Regions from separate parts of the Halomonas flagellata genome, predicted to be linked through region 3. Evidence: predicted binding sites of a transcription regulator. Region 3 holds the regulator's gene; each other region holds the start of a gene.

Evidence for each region. The regulator sigma-54, encoded in region 3, starts transcription at its own class of promoters, with help from an activator protein. The targets are predictions, from matches to a motif close to TGGCACNNNNNTTGCTNT.
Region 1: a site for sigma-54 is predicted at 2,958-2,975, ahead of glnL (nitrogen regulation protein NR(II)). Genes of this name have one in related genera too.
Region 2: a site for sigma-54 is predicted at 2,408-2,425, ahead of urtA (urea ABC transporter substrate-binding protein). Genes of this name have one in related genera too.

What each region holds. Positions count from the first base shown of each region.
Region 1 is NZ_JAKVPY010000034.1:4-6,145, forward strand. It holds gene ntrC (nitrogen regulation protein NR(I)) at 398-1,810, opposite strand; gene glnL (nitrogen regulation protein NR(II)) at 1,803-2,849, opposite strand; gene MKP05_RS19430 (hypothetical protein) at 3,138-3,344, opposite strand; gene MKP05_RS19435 (DUF4124 domain-containing protein) at 3,408-3,986, opposite strand; gene glnA (glutamate--ammonia ligase) at 4,166-5,572, opposite strand; gene MKP05_RS19445 (hypothetical protein) at 5,610-5,795, shown strand; gene MKP05_RS19450 (glycosyltransferase family protein) at 6,131-6,142, shown strand, end outside.
Region 2 is NZ_JAKVPY010000010.1:73,139-79,280, reverse strand. It holds gene urtB (urea ABC transporter permease subunit UrtB) at 1-697, opposite strand, end outside; gene urtA (urea ABC transporter substrate-binding protein) at 1,044-2,342, opposite strand; gene MKP05_RS10310 (hypothetical protein) at 2,713-5,424, opposite strand; gene MKP05_RS10305 (ATP citrate lyase citrate-binding domain-containing protein) at 5,438-6,142, opposite strand, start outside.
Region 3 is NZ_JAKVPY010000001.1:134,018-140,159, reverse strand. It holds gene MKP05_RS00650 (KpsF/GutQ family sugar-phosphate isomerase) at 1-81, shown strand, start outside; gene MKP05_RS00645 (KdsC family phosphatase) at 107-664, shown strand; gene lptC (LPS export ABC transporter periplasmic protein LptC) at 669-1,268, shown strand; gene lptA (lipopolysaccharide transport periplasmic protein LptA) at 1,265-1,792, shown strand; gene lptB (LPS export ABC transporter ATP-binding protein) at 1,801-2,526, shown strand; gene MKP05_RS00625 (RNA polymerase factor sigma-54) at 2,677-4,089, shown strand; gene hpf (ribosome hibernation-promoting factor, HPF/YfiA family) at 4,338-4,646, shown strand; gene ptsN (PTS IIA-like nitrogen regulatory protein PtsN) at 4,653-5,123, shown strand; gene rapZ (RNase adapter RapZ) at 5,173-6,093, shown strand; gene MKP05_RS00605 (HPr family phosphocarrier protein) at 6,097-6,142, shown strand, end outside.

The DNA of each region.
Region 1 (6,142 bases), on a different contig from region 3:
GGTTTGCGGTTTGTGTGTGGTTTCGCGACTTACACAATACCGCATTCCATCGTCCGTTTTCTTGTAAATCAACCGACTAGGCGTCGGTCAGCGTCTTAAGTAAGTGCCATTCGGGTCAGACCCCAGCCAAGTCGCGAAGCCCGTCATGGTGCGTCTTGCGAGCGGCTTCGACACCGCCGGGGTCTGACCCCATAGGGACCGGCAGCGCTGGCAACTTGCCACCCACCCATGCCCAACGCATTGATAATGCAGAAATATTTCTGGGGAGGCCTCAGGGTCAGACCAAAGGCGCGGCCTCGGCGGCCTCGCCGGTCTTGTGGAGAGCGCCCCGCCGGTATGCTTGAGCGCCGTCTCGATCAGGATCTTCTCGTGAACACTGGAGAGCGGGACCGCTTCCTCACTCCCCATCGGCCAGCGCCGGCAGCAGCGTCTTCAATTTTCGGGTCAGGGTATTGCGCCCCCAGCCCAGCAGCTCGGCGGCCTCGCCTTTGCGGCCGCCGGTATGCTTGAGCGCCGTCTCGATCAGGATCTTCTCGAAATCCGGTACCGCCTCCTCGAGCAGATGGGTGTGGCCGGCGGCCAGCGCCCGGTCGGCCCAGTCGCGGAAGGCCGCGCGCCAGTCGCCGGTGGCGGCCTCGCCGCCACTGCCGTCGCGCAGCTCCGGCGGCAGGTCCTCGATCAACACCTCGCGCCCCGAGGCCATCACCGTCAGCCAGCGGCAGGTGTTCTCGAGCTGGCGCACGTTGCCCGGCCAGGGCAGCCGGGTCAGGTGCTCCTCGGCCTCGGCGGTCAGCACCTTGACGTCGGTCGAGAGTTCCTTGGCCGCCTCGGCCAGGAAGTGGCGCGCCAGCCGCGGGATATCCTCGCGCCGCTCGGCCAGCTTCGGCAGGTGCACCCGGATCACGTTGAGGCGGTGAAAGAGGTCCTCGCGGAAACGGCCGTCATCCACCAGCGTCTCCAGGTTCTGGTGGGTGGCGGCGATGATCCGCACGTCCACCTTCACCGGGGTATGGCCCCCGACCCGATAGAATTCGCCGTCGGCCAGCACCCGCAGCAGCCGGGTCTGGGTCTCGGCGGGCATGTCGCCGATCTCGTCGAGGAACAGGGTGCCGCCGTTGGCTTGCTCGAAGCGCCCCTGGCGCTGGGCGGTGGCACCGGTGAAGGCGCCCTTCTCGTGGCCGAACAGTTCGGACTCGATCAGGTCACGGGGAATCGCCGCCATGTTCAGCGCAATAAAGGGCTGTCCTCCCCGGGGACTGTGTTGGTGGAGGGCACGGGCGACGCGCTCCTTGCCGGTCCCCGACTCGCCATTGATCAGCACCGTGATATGGGAGTGCGACAGGCGGCCGATGGCGCGGAATACCTCCTGCATGGCCGGCGCCTCGCCGATGATCTCGGCGTCGAGCCCCTCGGGCACGCTGACCGGACGCTTGCGCTCGCGGGCGTGGGCCACGGCGCGGCGTACCAGGGCCAGCGCCTCGTCGACGTCGAAGGGCTTGGGCAGGTACTCGAAGGCACCGCCCTGGTAGGAGGCGACGGCACTCTCGAGGTCGGAATGGGCGGTCATCACGATGACCGGCAGGTCGGGGTGGGCCTCGCGCACCCGCGACATCAGGTCCAGGCCATCGATGCCCGGCATGCGGATATCGGTGACCAGCACGTCGGGCGGGTCGTCGAGCAGCCGGCCGAGGGCGGTATCGGCGCGCTCGATGCACTCGACCTCCAGGTCGGGCTGGGCCAGGGCGCGCTCCAGCACCCAGCGAATGGCACGATCGTCGTCGACGATCACGACACGTGCGGCATCAGTCATGGCGCTTCTCCAGCGGAATCAGCAGTCGGAATTCGGTTCGGCCGGGCGAGGAGTCACACTCGATCAACCCTTGGTGCTGGTGCAAGATCGCCTGGGCGATGGACAGGCCCAGGCCGCTGCCGTCGGCCCGCCCCGAGACCATCGGGTAGAAGAGCGTCTCGCGCAGCGTTGCGGGAATGCCCGGGCCGTTGTCGATGATCCCCACCTCGCAGACCAGCCGGTGGCGCTCGGCCCCCAGGGTGAACTGGCGACGGGCCCGGGTCCGCAGCACCAGCCGCGGCTCGGGGATGCCGGCCTCGGTCATCGCCTCCACGGCGTTGCGTGCCACGTTGAGCGCCGCCTGGATCATCTGCGACTCGTCGCCGGCGAGATCGGGCAGGCTGGGATCGTAGTCGCGCTCGATATGCACCCCGGACTGCTCGACGATCAGCAGCGAGCGCACTCGTTCCAGCACCTTGTGGATGTTCAGCGGCTCATGGCGGGCCACCCGGTTGGGGCCCAGCATGGAGTCCACCAGGTCGCGCAGGCGGTCGACCTCCTCGACGATGATATGGGTGAACTCCTTGAGCCCGGGATCGTCGAGGTCACGCTCCAGCAGTTGGGCGGCGCCGCGGATCCCGCCCAGGGGGTTCTTGACCTCGTGGGCCAGTCCGCGGGTCAGTACCTTGATGGTCTCCTGGCGGGTCATCAGGGCCTCCTCCCGGGAGATGCGCATCAAGCGGTCACGCGGCTCGATTTCCAGCAGCAGCTCGTCGGCGCTGAGCGGCGTGACCGTGTAGTCCACCGTGAGCGCCTCGCCACCGACCACCACCAGTCGCGCCTCGCGCTGGGTGAAGGGGTGGAACTCCTCGCGGGCCTTGTCGAGCACCTCGGCGATGCCGTCCTCACTGCCCACCACAGTGGTGAACGCGACGCCCTCGACCCGACTCAGGCTGACGGCCAGCAGGGCCTCGGCCGAGGGGTTCATCCAGCACAGGCGCAACCGGCCATCCAGCAACAGCACCGCCGTGGTCAGGTGCTCCATCAAGCGTTGATACATCGGGCCTTCTCGAATCATGGCGTTGTCCCGCTCACCGTCCGTGGAGGGGCTGTGACCTCTCGGCTCCCACCGCCCCGTCCGGACATGGCAAGGCGTGCTGCCCATAGCACTGCAAGAAGCGCGCCAGCACCGGAAAGAGCGTCCTGGCGCCGTTTCGGTGCCCTCATGCCCCTCTTTTGTGCACCAGAATAGTGCATGGAGGAAAGTGGCGCACGAAAGCGAGCCAGTGGATCGCCCCGTTGCACCAGCAACGGGAATGTTAGCCCAGGGCGGGCACCAGGGGTGCCGTCAGGGGTGATGGGGGTCGAAGCGCCGCTTGAATCGGCGCCTCCCTTTCGGTCCGTCGAGTTCGTCACGGGAGGGCGAACGGCGCTCGAGGCGACGCCTTTCACGGCGCCGCTCCTCCCGATCCAGGGACTGGAACTCCAGATCGACACTGCGGCGAATCCGCTCGGCGCGATCCATGGGATCAAGAACCCGATCGTCACGCGTCACGTCACGACAGGGCCTCGGGCTGCCGTCCGGGCACAACGGCCGGGGTGCCCGGCGAAGGGGCAGCTAATCGGGGCGGTTGGGGTTCTGGGGCAGGTTGACGCTGGCCCGCTGCACGTAGAGGGTCACCGGCGGGGTGCGATGGCGGACCTCGCCACTGGCATCGAGCAGCTCGGCCTGCAGCACGTGCTCGCCGCGATTCAGGTTGGTGAGCATGAAGGCGCTGGTGTGCATGGCCGACTGACTGACCTGGCCATCCAGCAGCAGGCGCACCCGATGATCCTCGCGCAACTCGGGCTCGATGCCGAGCTCCACCTGCACATTGCCGGCATGGCCGGTCGGCAGCGTCTCCTCATGGGCCGGCGCAAGGATCCGGAAGCCGTCGTAGGGCATGAAGGGCTGCCCCGGCGAGGCGCTCACCGCCGCCGCACCGCTGCCCTCGACCCGCGGCACCGCCTGCTCCTGGCGCACCTCACGGGAGGGCACCACGGTGAGCGGCGAAAGTTCGACCTCCTCGCCGCCGCGCTCCGGATTGTCGGTGAAGACCACATTGCCCTGGGCATCGGTGGTGCGGTAGATGGTCTGGGCCTGGGCCGCGAGACTCACCGCAAGCCCGAACGCCAGTACCGCCAGTGCCTTGTTCATGCCTGCCCCCCTGCGTCGGTGCCGATGCCTTCCGGGAACACCGGCCCTGTCGCTCATCTGGTCTTGCCCACGTTAGCTTCTTGGATAGTGTACGAAAGAAAGGGGTTCCGCCATGGCGGAACCCCTTTTCCCTTCGACGCACCGGGGCGCCGTGCTGGCCGGCCCCGCAGGGCCGGGAATCAGCAGCTGTAGTACATGTCGAACTCGACCGGATGGGTGGACATGCGGATGCGCTCCACGTCTTCCATCTTCAGTTCGATGTAGGCATCGATCATGTCATCGGTGAAGACGCTACCCTCGGTGAGGAAGGCACGATCGGCGTCCAGCGCCTCCAGGGCCTGATCCAGGCTGTTGGCCACGGTCGGCACGGCCTTGCCCTCTTCCGGCGGCAGGTCATAGAGGTTTTTGTCCATGGCATCGCCCGGATGGATCTTGTTCTTGATGCCATCGATGCCGGCCATCAGCATCGCCGCGAAGCACAGGTAGGGGTTGGCGGTCGGGTCCGGGAAGCGGCACTCGACGCGCTTGCCCTTGGGGCTGGCGGTGTAGGGGATGCGGATGGAAGCGGAACGGTTGCGGGCGCTGTAGGCCAGCATCACCGGCGCCTCGAAACCCGGCACCAGACGCTTGTAGGAGTTGGTGGAGGCGTTGGTGAAGGCGTTCAGGGCGCGGGCATGCTTGATGATGCCACCGATGTAGTAGAGCGCCATCTCGGAGAGACCGGCGTACTCGTCACCGGCGAACTGGTTGACGCCCTCCTTCCAGAACGACTGGTGGACGTGCATGCCGCTGCCGTTGTCGCCGACCAGCGGCTTGGGCATGAAGGTGGCGGTCTTGCCATAGGCGTGGGCCACGTTGTGGACGACGTACTTCATCTCCTGAAGTTCGTCGGCCTTCTTCACCAGGGTGTTGAACTTGACGCCGATCTCGTTCTGGCCGGCGTTGGCCACCTCGTGGTGGTGCACCTCGACGCGCTGGCCGATGGCCTCCAGGGTGTTGCACATGGCGCCGCGGATGTCGTGGAAGCTGTCCACCGGCGGGACCGGGAAGTAGCCGCCCTTGACGCGCGGACGGTGTGCCAGGTTGCCGCCCTCGATGGGACGGTCGGTGGACCAGGCACCCTCTTCCGAGGAGATCTTGTACATGGCGCCTTCGATGTCGGCCTTCCAGTGCACCTCGTCGAAGATGAAGAACTCGGGCTCCGGGCCGAAGAAGGCGGTATCGCCCAGGCCGCTGGACTGCAGGTAGGCCTCGGCGCGCTTGGCGATGGAGCGCGGGTCGCGGTCATAGCCCTGCATGGTGGCCGGCTCGATGATGTCGCAGCGCAGCACCAGGGTGGCGTCCTCGGTGAAGGGGTCGAGGAAGGCGGTGCCATCTTCCGGACGCAGGATCATGTCCGACTCGTTGATGCCCTTCCAGCCGGAAATCGAGGAGCCGTCGAACATCTGGCCGTTCTCGAAGAACTCCTCGTCGACGTCACGGGCCGGGATGGAGACGTGCTGCTCCTTGCCTTTGGTATCGGTGAAACGCAGATCGACCCACTTGACGTCATGTTCTTCGATCAGGGCGAGAGTCTTGGCAGGCATGTTGTCCTCCACTGTGAGCTTGGCTCGATATGTTGGGATGATGATCCACTGGCGCTGGTCGGCCCAGCGAGAGTTTTATCACGTCGCAGGCATCCTGCCCACGTCCGCCATGCGCGAACATGGCGCTGGCCAAATCAATGCAGGCGGCGTGCCAGAATTGCACCAGCATGACGTGCCACCACGGCAACCACTTTATTTCATTGAATTTTCCCCTGCGGCATGAAGCACTCTCCTGCACCATGCCGGCCGCATCTTGCCTGGGGAGGCTTCGCAAGGCCCCATCACGGCACCCTATTGGTGCACGAAGAAAGGTCATTGCACAATAATGACGCATGGCTGACGCCGGCCCGCGCTACGGCGGCCTTGCTGATGGCACGGCTCATGCCGTCACAGGGCAGACCTCCTCCTCGTGCCCCAGGAATTTCACCCGGGAAACGCATTGATACGCTAAACAACCAAAAACTACACTCAATTACACACAGGCACCGGTTCGGGAACGCCCGCGTTTCGGCCCCGGCGCCATGGCATGGTGTCCAGTCCAGCGGAGCGCACCCGAGCATGTTTGCATGC
Region 2 (6,142 bases), on a different contig from region 3:
GCTCGATACCGGCCAGGGCCGAGGTCGCGGCGGCGGCGAGTTCGGGATCCTCGCTGCGGCTGGCGACATTCAGCGCCGAGCGCACCCGGGAATTCAGGCTGCCGGCCAGGGCGTCCACCGCCGCGGCATCGCCCTCTTCCAGGCGGTGGATGGCCAGCGCCTGCTCGAGCAGGCGACGCACCTCGGCGTCCTCCTCGCCGTCGATGACCGCACGGAGCGGCTCGGCCAGGGTGGCATCGACGTCGCCGAGCAGCTCGCGAGCCGCCTCGCGTCGGTCACGAACCTCGTCGGCGTGCAGGTCAAGCACCGCCAGCGCCCCCTGCAACTGGCCGCGCAGGGCGTTGTTGATACCGATACGGTCCAGCTCGCGTCGCGACATCTCGCCGGCGTCCTCGAAGCTCAACGCATCGACCACCGGCCAGCTGCGGCCGCGGTTCTCGACGACCACGACGAACTGGCCGGTGTCCTTGTGACGCTGCAGCTTGCCGCCGAGCAGCGCCTCGAGCCAACGGCGGCTGCGCGCGTCGCCGCTGGCAATGATGGCCTCGATCGCCTCGCCCTTGTCGGCGTAGGAGGCGGTATCGAGGGGGTCCAGCAGGGCCTGGCCGGGATCGTCCTGCGCCTGGGCGGCCAGCGGCAGGCCGAGCAGCAGGCAGAGGCACAGCAGGCCCGACAGGAAGCGTGGGAGCATCCTCATGGGCGTGTCCTGTAGGAAATGAAGAGATGGCGTATCTCGGGTCAACCAAGTCCGCGCATACCTCAGGGCTATCGATGTCAGTGGTATCGCGCTCGGGGCTGTTCCGTCGACAAGCCTGCGAGGAGGCGCTGTGAACCCATCCCTGGGCGCTACCGACGCCCTGCTGCGCTCTCGCGTCCTGCTCCGCTTGCAGGGCCGGTGCTGGCCATCCATGGCCAGCCCGTTCGGAGGAATCCTCCTCACCCCTGGCGTAGGACCTCCTCTTCGGCTTGTCCCCGGCGCCCCTCGCTTTGGGCAATAGCGATGGCCCTGGCGAGCGCCCGGCCCGAGGGGACGTCGGCGGGGCTTATTCTTCGGGCGCTTCTTCCTCGGCCTGGCTGCCGCCGCAGCTGCCGCGCACCACGTTGTAGTTGCCGCACTCCATGGGCTTGCGCCAGTCGCTGATCAGGTCCCTGGAGCCTTCCAGGTAGTCGGACCAGGCGTCGCCGGCCACGGTGGAGGGCGTCTCCCAGACGATGGAGAACTGGCCGTTGTCCTGGATCTCGCCGATCAGCACCGGCTTGGTGATGTGATGGTTGGGCATCATCGCCGCATAGCCGCCGGAGAGGTTGGGCACCGCCACGCCGATGATGGCGTCCTTGACCGCGTCGACCTCGGTGGTGCCGGCCTTGCGCACCGCCTCGGTCCACATGTTGAAGCCGATGTAGTGGGCCTCCATGGGATCGTTGGTGACCGCCATCTCGTCGCCGGTGTGCTCGATCCAGGCGTCGATGAAGTCGTAGTTGGCGTCGGTATCGACGCTCATGAAGTAGTTCCAGGCCGCCAGGTGGCCCACCAGGGGCGCGGTGTCGATGCCGGTGAGCTCCTGCTCGCCCACCGAGAAGGCCACCACCGGGATGTCGGCGGCATCGATGCCCTGGTTGCCGAGCTCCCGGTAGAAGGGCACGTTGGCGTCGCCATTGATGGTGGAGACCACCGCGGTCTTCTTGCCCTGGCTGCCGAAGGCCTTGATCTCGGAGACGATGTTCTGCCAGTCCGAGTGCCCGAAGGGGGTGTAGTTGACCATGATGTCGTCGCCACCGACCCCGTGCGACTTCAGGTAGGCCTCGAGGATCTTGTTGGTGGTACGCGGATAGACGTAGTCGGTGCCGGCCAGCACCCAACGCTCCACCCCGACGTTGTTCATCAGGTAATCGACGGCGGGAATCGCCTGCTGGTTGGGGGCGGCACCGGTATAGAAGACGTTCTCGGAAGACTCCTCGCCCTCGTACTGCACCGGGTAGAAGAGCAGGCCGTTGAGTTCCTCGACCACCGGCAGCACCGACTTGCGCGACACCGAGGTCCAGTTGCCGAAGATGACGTCGACCTCCTCCTGGGCGAGCAGCTCGCGGGCCTTCTCGGCGAACAGCGGCCAGTCGGAGGCGGGGTCGACCACCACCGCCTCCAGCTCGCGACCCAGCAGGCCCCCCTCGGCGTTCTGCTGCTCGATCAGCATCTCCACGGTGTCCTTGAGCACCGTCTCGCTGATCGCCATGGTGCCGGAGAGGGAGTGCAGGATGCCCACCTTGATGGGCTCCTCCTGGGCCAGGGCGGGGGTGGCGACGGCCAGGCTCAGCAGCGAGGCGGCCAGCCAGTGGGGACGCATGGCGGGACGACGTGGGGTCATGGTGAACTCCTTGCGTATGGGACTTGTTATGGGACGCCCAGTCCATCGCAAGGCTCGTGCCAGCCCGACCAGAATCGGAGTTATCCCTTCACAATCATCATGTTGCACCGGTCATCCAGATATCGTCATCGCCCCAGGATGCATCGTCATGGTGCAGGAGCGGCCTGCTTACGCTCCACCGGGGCACGGGGCCATGGTGCAATGCACCGAGTTGGTGCCCACAAAAAGAACACGGGGCGCCGATCGCATCGGCGCCCCTTCTGTGGCTTATCTCGTTCGTTCCTGGTGACTACCCGCAAACTAACGGCGTGGTGCCCGCGTTGGCCCTCCCAGCGTCAGCCAGGATCGATCAGACAACATGGAAGCACGCCGAAGCGGGAGTGCGCGTGTCCATGTTGCGCCCCCGGTTCAGGTGGTCATCGATCTCGGCCGCGGAGCCGATCATGCGGCCGTAGAGGAAGACGCTGAAGGCTGCCGTCTCGAGGTCCCGCTCGGTCAGCTCGCCAGACTTGTAATCCTTCCACAGGAGCGCGAGCAGCAGCGCCGCGATCACCGCGTCGACGTTGACGCAGAAGACGTAGCGGCTGGCGCCCACGTCATACAGCGCCTGCACCAGTTCGCGGTAGAAGGCATGGAAGATGTTGTAGTCGCCGCGCTTCGCCATGAACTCCGCGATGAAGCGCTCGCGTGGATCGTAGTTGACCGGCTTGCCCTTGAAGATCGGGTGGTGGACGCCGGGCAAGGCGCGGACCTCGGTCCCGATCTCCTTGGCCTCGGCCTTCTCACGCTTGTAGGCGCGGGCGAAGTCGGTGGCCATGGCCTTGAGGTCGATGCCGTGGCTCGGGTCGGTGGGATCGCTGAGCCCCTTGTCCTTGAACTGGTCGAGCAGGAAAGCCATCCCCTCGAAGCCGTTGCCGCCGTGGCTGTAGCCGGTGTGGGTGAGAAACCCGACCATGGCCTTGTTGATCTGCACGCGTTCAGGGGTCTGCGGTCCGTCAGCCGCGACTGCCCCCTTGGCGCCTTGTGCCGAGATCGAGCCTGGGCCGTTGGAGATCAGCAGGCCGACGAGGATCTGGAGTGGCAACGCCTCGTCGCGGGTCGGCTTCTTGCCGGTCATGGCGAGGAAGCAGAGGTCCGTCATGGTCCACTGGCCAAAGCGCTCGTCGCGCGGAATGCCACACAGCGAACCGGGCTGGTGGTGGGAACCCGGGATCGTCGCGCCGACCATCACGCCGTAGAGGCGTAAATACCAGGGCAACGTCTCCGCGGTCAGGCGCGAGATGCGTTTACGCATGAGGGGACCCCAGGCGATGGTCAGACTGATCGCGGCGAGAATGGCATCCCGGGAGAGGCGGCCGTTCAGGGTGGTGAGGTATTCGAGGAAGACCGACTTGCCACCGCGCGCCTTGACGGCGGCGAGCATCGCCTCGGGGCGGGGGTCGTCGGCCTCGGCCTCGGAGGCGAGAAAGAGCGCGCGGGTGGCAGCGTCCATGGTGATCGCCGAGGTGTCGAACTCCTCGCTACGGCCGTCCCGCAGGTCGGAATGCGCAAAGAGGTCGATCAGCGCACTGGTGCAGGCCAACGCGCGCTCGACCCGCTTCGGTCCGACGATCGCGGCGGCGGCTGCCATGATAGCGTTGGGCGCATTGCCCGCGTCCCGCGCGGCGTCGGCAGCCACGAGAATCGGGTCACCGACCAGGTTCACCTCCGCCGCCACGGCCACGTCGAGCATGGCACGGTCGTTCTCGCCGGCGATCTCGTGGACGAGTGGCAGTGCGAAGTTGGCCTCCAGCGGATCGAGCGCAAGGTCGAGCACCGAAAAGCCGTGCACGCTGGTAACCTGGGTGGTGGGGTCCATCACCGAAGCACCGGATTTGTCCTTCATGGTCTGGCGGGCGATCACCGCGCCAACCTGGCGCTTGAGCACGGCGAGCTGGGTCGCATAGGGCTCTCTCGGCGTCACCGGGGGCATGGCAAGTTCGGGTGGCAGCGCCAGGCCCTGGTCGTTGGCGATCCAGGGCTTGAGCGCGAGGCTGCCCGTCGAGGCGAAATCGGGCGAAACGCCGTTCAGCTTCATCACCGCGGTCAGTGCCATGGGGATGTCGGCGATATTGGTCACCACCGCGCCCTTGGCCGAGACCACCGGGTTGTCGGGCGTGTAGAGGCCGTCAACCCCGAAGGCTTCCATCAACCAGCCCTCCTTGTCTTCCGCCCGGTCGCCCGAGCCGGCCATCGCACCGGCATGGCCGACGGCACGGGTGAGCTTCGACTTCCAGCGGCCGACGACACAGGCAACCGTCGGCTTGCCGAAATCGACGCCGTGCTCGTGATAGCCACCCGGTTCGACATAGAGCACTGCGGCTTTCGAGCGGTCGTCGTTCACCAGCGCATGGGAGAAGTCACGTGCGTTGTAATGGATATAGACGTCCTTTCCGCTCGAGACGAGCGTTGTGGTGCCCCAGCCTTCGGTCGCGAGGTACTGCGCGATGGTGGTGGTGAAGCCCCCCGAATTCGAGAAGATCGCGACCGAGCCCTTGCGCAGGGACTCCTCGGGACTGTCGCCACCGAGCGCCCCGCCGATGCGGACATGATTCCAGCTGTCGGCCACACCGAGGCAATTGCCGCCGATGATATCGACGCCATTGGCCTGCCCCATCGCGCGGATCTCTCGCGCATCGTGTACGGCAATCTTTTCGGTAATGATGACGATCTTTTCCAGAGCATCGTTGACACGAATGAGCTCCGCCACCCCATCGCGCACGCTGGGGGGCGGGAGGTAGATGACACCCACATTGAAGGTGTGCCCCGCATCCAGGCCCTCGCGCACGTTGTTGAACACCGGAATGTCGCCCACGGGAGTCTTGAGCGTCTGTCCGGCACGCCCCGGCGAGGTACCGAAGACCACGTTGCCCCCCGAGTAGGCATGACTCACCGGGGTGACCGTGCGTGACTCCCCGCCCATGATGTTGAGAACACAGACGCGATCCTCGCGCCTCGCCACATCGGCCAGTGAGCGAATGCCGAGATAGTATGGAAAATCCGCAATACCCTGAAGATACATGGTTCTTCTCCCCTTAAGCCGGTGTCTTGATGCCCAGATGCCGGGCGATCTCGTCACGGCCTCCGTCACGCATCCACAGATCGAGATTCTTGGCGTAGTTCACCACTTCCGAGATTGCACTGTCGAAGCCGAAGAAGCGGTAGGGCACACCAAGGCTGTCCAGCGTGTCGCCGAGGTTGCCCATGCCGCGTACCAGGTTCGGCCCGCCACGCCCGACGACGACATAGAGGGGAGTCGGCCCGTACTCAGCGAAATGCTCGCGCAGCGCGTCGCCCATGCCCCGGAAGGTTTCGAGGATATCCGTGTTGTTCGACTTCCCCCCGATGATGAACAGCACATTGGTCTGGGCAAGGAAATGGCGGTAGCAGATCGCGGCGACCGACTTCATCTTTTCGTAGGGCGGATTGCCACCGAAATCCGAAGAGATGATCGCGGCGTCGCCCAGCACCTCGGTCACCAGGCTATTGGCGCCGCCGCCGAAGGTTGGCGCCAGAATGGTGCCCTTGTCGTTGATCACAAAGACATCCGACTGGCCCTGGTGGGTACGAAGCCGGTTCACTTCCTGCTCGAAAGCCGATACATCGGCGGCGAATATCTGTTCGGGCAGCCCCAATCGACTCACCCGGGGATCGTCGCGATCAAAGCCACACTTGAAATCGCAGGCGATCGGCATCAGCCGGCCGTCACGCCCGGGGCGCATGCGGATGGGGTTCAGTTC
Region 3 (6,142 bases):
GCCCTGGCCGTGGTCGACGACGACGACCGGCCGGTCGGCGCCCTGCACATGCACGACCTGCTCGCCAGTGGCGTGATCTGATGCCCCTTTCCCCCAAGGAGTCCTCATGACCCTCGATTCCCCCCTGCTCGACACCCAACTGGTGGACCGGCTGCGCCGCGTGCGCCTGCTGGCCCTGGACGTGGACGGCGTGCTCACCGACGGCCGCCTCTACTTCCAGGCCGACGGCATCGAGATCAAGGCCTTCCACACCCACGACGGCCACGGTCTCAAGCTGCTCAAGCGTGCGGGGCTCGAGGTGGCGCTGATCACCGGCCGCGATTCGCCCATGGTCAGCCGCCGCGCTGCCGCCCTCGGCATCAAGCACCTCTACCAGGGAGTGGAGAAGAAGCTGCCCATGCTGCGCGAACTGTGCACCCGGCTCGGCCTCGAGCTGGACCAGGTCGCCTACTGCGGCGACGACCTGCCGGACGCGGGCGCCATCAAGCGCGCCGGGGTCGGCATCAGCGTGCCCGGCGCCCCCGCCTACATCCGCCGGCACGCCGACTGGGTCACCGACAGCCCCGGCGGCCACGGCGCGGTGCGCGAGATCTGCGACGTCCTGCTCCAGGCCCAGGGACACTGGGATGCCGTGGTCGACACCTACCTGCACGGAGCCGACTGAGGCCATGGCGCTGCGCCTGCCGCGACCGTCATTCCGGGTCTGGCTGTTCCTGCTGCTGCTGGTGCTCGGCGGCGTACTCGCCCTGCTCGACCAGCGCGCCTCCCGGGAGCCGGGGCCGGTGCCGCGCGACGAGGCCGGCGAACCGGACTACTACCTCGAAGGGGTTCGCCTGACGCGCTTCGACGCCGAGGGCCGGGCACACCAGCGCCTGGACACCCCGCGCCTGGTGCATACGCCCCACGACGATGTCACCCGCCTGCAGGCCCCGGCAGCCCGGCTGATCGACACCTCGGGGCGCACCTGGTTCGGCCATGGCGCCGTCGGCACCCTGGGCGCCGACGGCAACCCCCTCACCCTGTCCGGCGACGCCCGCCTGCGCGCCCCCGCGGAGCGCTGGCAGCTCGACACCGACATCCTGCACTTCGATGCCGACACCGGCCACGCCTGGAGCGAGACCGCGGCGCTGCTGCAGCAGCCGCCCCAACGCATGCGCGGTGAGCGCTTCGACGCCTGGATCCATGACAATCGCGTCCGCCTGACCGACAATGTTCGCGGCCACCATCCGCCCGAGACGCCCCCCACCGACGAGGACCCCGAGCCATGACGCAACAGTCCCCTGCCTCCCTGCTGGCCCCGGCACTGCTCGGACTGGCGCTCACGGTCCTGGCCACCCCCCCGGCGCTGGCCCTCGAGGGCGACGCCAGCGCCCCCATCGAGGTGGAGGCGAACCAGCTCGATCTCGACGACCGCGCCGGCACCGCCGTCTATACCGGGGAGGTGGACATCCGCCAGGGCAGCATGCGACTGACCGGTGACCGGGTCGAGATCCGCCGCAACGAGGCAGGCGAACTCTCCCACGCCATCGCCACCGGCGAGCGTGCCTACATCGAGCAGCAGCCCGCGCCGGACGAGCCGCTCGTGCGCGGCTGGGGGCGCACCATCGTCTACTACGTCGCCGAGCGGCGGGTGGAGCTGATCGACCGTGCCGAGCTGCACCAGGCCGGCGACACCTTCGATGGCGGCTATCTGGAGTATTTCCTCGATCGTCGCGTGGTCCAGGCCCGCTCCGAGGCCGAGGGCGTCCAGGAGCGCCAGCGCGTGCGCATGACCCTGCAGCCCGAGCAGTAAGGGACGACATGAAGACACTCCGCGCCAGCCATCTGGCCAAGAGCTACAAGCGCCGCCGCGTGGTGCAGGACATCAGCCTCGCCATCGGTCAGGGCAGCATCGTCGGCCTGCTCGGCCCCAACGGCGCCGGCAAGACCACCTCCTTCTACATGATCGTCGGCCTGGTGCGTGCCGATGTCGGCGAGGTGCACATCGACGACCGGGACCTGACGCGAGCGGCAATGCACGAGCGGGCCCGGGCCGGCATCGGCTACCTGCCCCAGGAGGCCTCGATCTTCCGCAAGCTCTCGGTGGCCGACAACATCATGGCGATCCTCGAGACCCGCAAGGATCTCGACCGCGCCGGCCGCCGCGCCCGACTCGAGCAGCTGCTCGAGGACTTCCATGTCACCCATATCCGCGACAACCTCGGCATGAGCCTCTCCGGCGGCGAACGGCGGCGGGTGGAGATCGCCAGGGCGCTGGCCACGGAGCCCGCCTTCATCCTGCTCGATGAGCCCTTTGCCGGGGTCGACCCCATCTCGGTGGGCGAGATCAAGAGTATCATCCGCCAGCTGAAGGCCCGTGATATCGGCGTGCTGATCACCGACCATAATGTGCGCGAGACCCTCGACATCTGCGACACCGCCTACATCGTCGGCGACGGCCGAATCATCGCCGAAGGCGATGCCGAGGCGATCCTGGCCAACCAGCGGGTACGGGAAGTGTACCTCGGCGAGGATTTCCGCCTCTGAGCACCGGAACCGCAACTTTCTGATATAAAGGCCATTGTTACAAATAGGCACACTAATTGCCAATGGCACGCTTATTGCTAATAAAAGCCTTGCAAGACGACCGACAGCGGACTAGGGTGGAGGTTTTCGGCGAATGAGCACACACCTCTCATGGCCATGAAAGCATCTCTGCAACTGCGCGTCGGTACCCAACTGACCATGACACCTCAGTTGCAGCAGGCCATCGCCCTGCTGCAACTCTCCACCCTGGACCTGCGCCAGGAGATCCAGCAGGCCCTGGAAGCGAACCCCATGCTGGAGCTCGACGACGGCTTCGGCGAGCAGGCGGCGAGTGAGACGCCCGCTGACGACTGGGCCAGCGAGATCCCCAGCGAACTCTCCGTCGACAGCGACTGGTCGGACACCTATCAAGACCTGGGCGCCCCCGCCGGTGGCGGCGAGGGCCCTGACTTCGAACGCCAGGCCGAGGGCCAGAGCCTCCAGAGCCATCTCGCCTGGCAGTTGGCGATGACCGACCTGGACGAGCGCCAGCGGCACATCGCCGAGAGCCTGATCGACGCCGTGGACGGCGCCGGCTACCTGACCCAGCCGCTCGACGAATTGCGCGACGGGCTCAGGGGCCAGGGGCTCGAGGGCCTCAAGAGCCGCGAGGTGGAGCAGGTACTGCTGCGCCTGCAACAGTTCGAACCGACCGGCATCTTCGCCCGGGACCTGCGTGAATGCCTGATGCTGCAACTCGCCGCCCTGCCCGACGATACCCCGCTGCTGCCCCAGGCCCGCCGCCTGGTCCGCCAGTTCCTCGAGGCGCTGGCCGCCGATGACCGCCGCCTGCTCAGGCGACGCCTCGGCCTCGACGACGATGCCCTCGACGCGGTGACCGCCCTGGTCCGCTCGCTGGACCCGAGACCCGGCAGCCGCTATTCGGAATCCGCCAGCGACTACGTCATTCCCGATCTGGTCGCCCGTCACGACAGCCGCGGCTGGCAGGTGGAGCTCAATCCCGAGGCCCTGCCGCGGCTGCGCATCCAGCCCGACTATGCGGCACTGATTCGCCGCGCCGACAAGAGCCAGGACAACCAGTTCCTCAAGGATCACCTGCAGGAGGCGCGCTGGCTGATGAAGAGCCTGTCCAGCCGCAACGATACCCTGCTACGGGTGGGGCGCGAGATCATGGCGCGCCAGCTCGACTTCCTCGAGCAGGGCGAGGAGGCGATGAGGCCATTGATACTGGCCGATATCGCCCAGGCCGTGGAGATGCACGAGTCGACCATCTCACGGGTCACCACCCAGAAGTTCATCCATACCCCGCGCGGGGTCTTCGAGCTGAAGTACTTCTTCTCCAGCCAGGTCAGCAACGGCGATGGCGACGCCCACTCGAGCACGGCGATTCGCGCCCGCATCCGCAAGCTGATCCAGGAGGAACCACCACGCAAGCCGCTCTCCGACAGCAGGCTGGTGGCACTGCTCGAGGAGGCCGGCATCAGCGTCGCGCGCCGGACTATTGCCAAGTACCGGGAAGCGATGGGCATCCCCTCCTCCAGCGAGCGCAAGCGGCTGAGGTGAGAAGGGGACGGCGACGACCATTGCGCTCTCCAAGGTTCACCCGGGAAGCGATGGGCATCCCCTCCTCCAGCGAGCGCAAGCGGCTGAGGTGAGGCATCGACAGCGCCCGGAGCGCCCGCCACCAGTGGGTTTCCGGGCGCTGTCGCGGCATGCGCCAGGCGTTGCGGGCGTCGCCCTTCACGGGGGGTTTGCATGGCAGGAAAAAGGGTTACAATCGAGGCACCAATCGAAGGACGAAGGAGCGTGTCATGCAAGTCAACATCACCGGCCATCATGTGGAACTGACCGACGCCCTGCGTGACTATGTGAGCGAGAAGCTCACTCGCGTGGAACGCCACTATGACAACATCACCACCGTGCAGGTAACGCTCTCCGTCGAGAAGGCCCGCCAGCAGGCCGCCTGCACCCTGCATGCCGCCGGTGCCGATCTGCACGCCGAGGCCATGGACGGTGACATGTACGCCGCCATCGACGCCCTCGCCGACAAGCTGGACCGCCAGCTGGTCAAGCACAAGGAGAAGGTCCAGGCCCGCGCCCAGGGCGCCGGCGCCCGCTGATCCATCATGACACTCGAAGCCATCCTGCCCCCCGAGCGCACCCTCTTCGGCGTGCCCGGGGGGAGCAAGAAGCGGGTCCTGGAGTTCTTCAGCACCTTCATCGCCCAGAACACCCCGAGCCTCGACAGCCAGGAAGTCTTCGGCCGCCTGATCGGCCGCGAACGGCTGGGCAGCACGGGCATCGGCAACGGCGTCGCCATTCCCCATGCCCGCGACCCGCACTGCAAGGCACCCATTGCCGGCTTCCTGAAACTGGCCGAACCGATCGACTTCGACGCCATCGATGGCGAACCGGTGGACCTGATCTTCGTGCTGCTGGTGCCGGAAGAGGCAGACGATGCCCACCTCGCGCTGCTGGCCCAGGTCGCCGGCGTGATGAACGATGCCGAGACCCGGGGCCGGCTGCGCAAGAGCGCGAGCCAGCGCGAACTTCATGAACGACTCATCGAGGCGATCCGACGACAATCCTCGGGCTGATCGCCCCTCACCGGGCCACCCGGCCAGCCACACGACCAGGAGACCCGCCATGCAGCTCGTGATCATCAGCGGCCGATCCGGCTCAGGCAAGTCGATCGCACTGCAGGCGCTCGAGGATCTCGGCTACTACGCCATCGACAACCTGCCGGCCATGCTGCTCGGCCCGCTGGTGGACGAACTCAGCAGCGACCACTCCCTCCACACCTCGATCGCGGTGAGCATCGACGCCCGCAACCTGCCCCATGCGCTGGAACGCTTTCCCAGCCTGCTGGAGGAGGTCCGCGCGCGCGGGATCGACGGCCAGGTGATCTACCTCACCACCGACGCCCGCATCCTGCTCGAGCGCTACTCGGAAACCCGCCGGCGCCACCCGCTGACGCGCGACAGCGACATGACCCTGGCCGAGGCGATCGACTCCGAGGAGACGGCGCTGGCCGAGATCCGCGACCTGGCCGACCTGGTGATCGATACCTCACGGCTCTCGGTGCACGAGCTGCGCCGGCGCATCAGCGATCAGGTGGCCCACCACCGGGCCGACCAGCTGACCCTGACCGTGGAGTCCTTCGGCTTCAAGCGCGGCGTGCCCCTCGACGCCGATATCGTCTTCGATGCCCGCTGCCTGCCGAACCCCTACTGGGATCCCCGGCTGCGCCAGGACACCGGTCGCGATGCCTCGATCATCGAGTTCCTCGACGGCTACCCCGTCGTCGGCGAGATGCATGACGACATCCTGGCCTGGGTGGAGCGCTGGCTGCCGGCCTACCAGGCCAGCCATCGAAGCTACCTGACCGTGGCCATCGGCTGCACCGGCGGCCAGCACCGCTCGGTCTACCTGGCTGAACGACTGGCCCGGCAGCTCGCCGGGCATTGCCCCAGCGTGCGACTGCGCCATCGGGAACTGGGCATCCACAACATCCTCCCCCGGCAGTCGGAGCCGCCACGGGCCGAGAACGACGACGAAGGAAGCTGAGGCGTGCCGCAACGCAAGCTCACCCTGACCAATCGGCGTGGCCTGCATG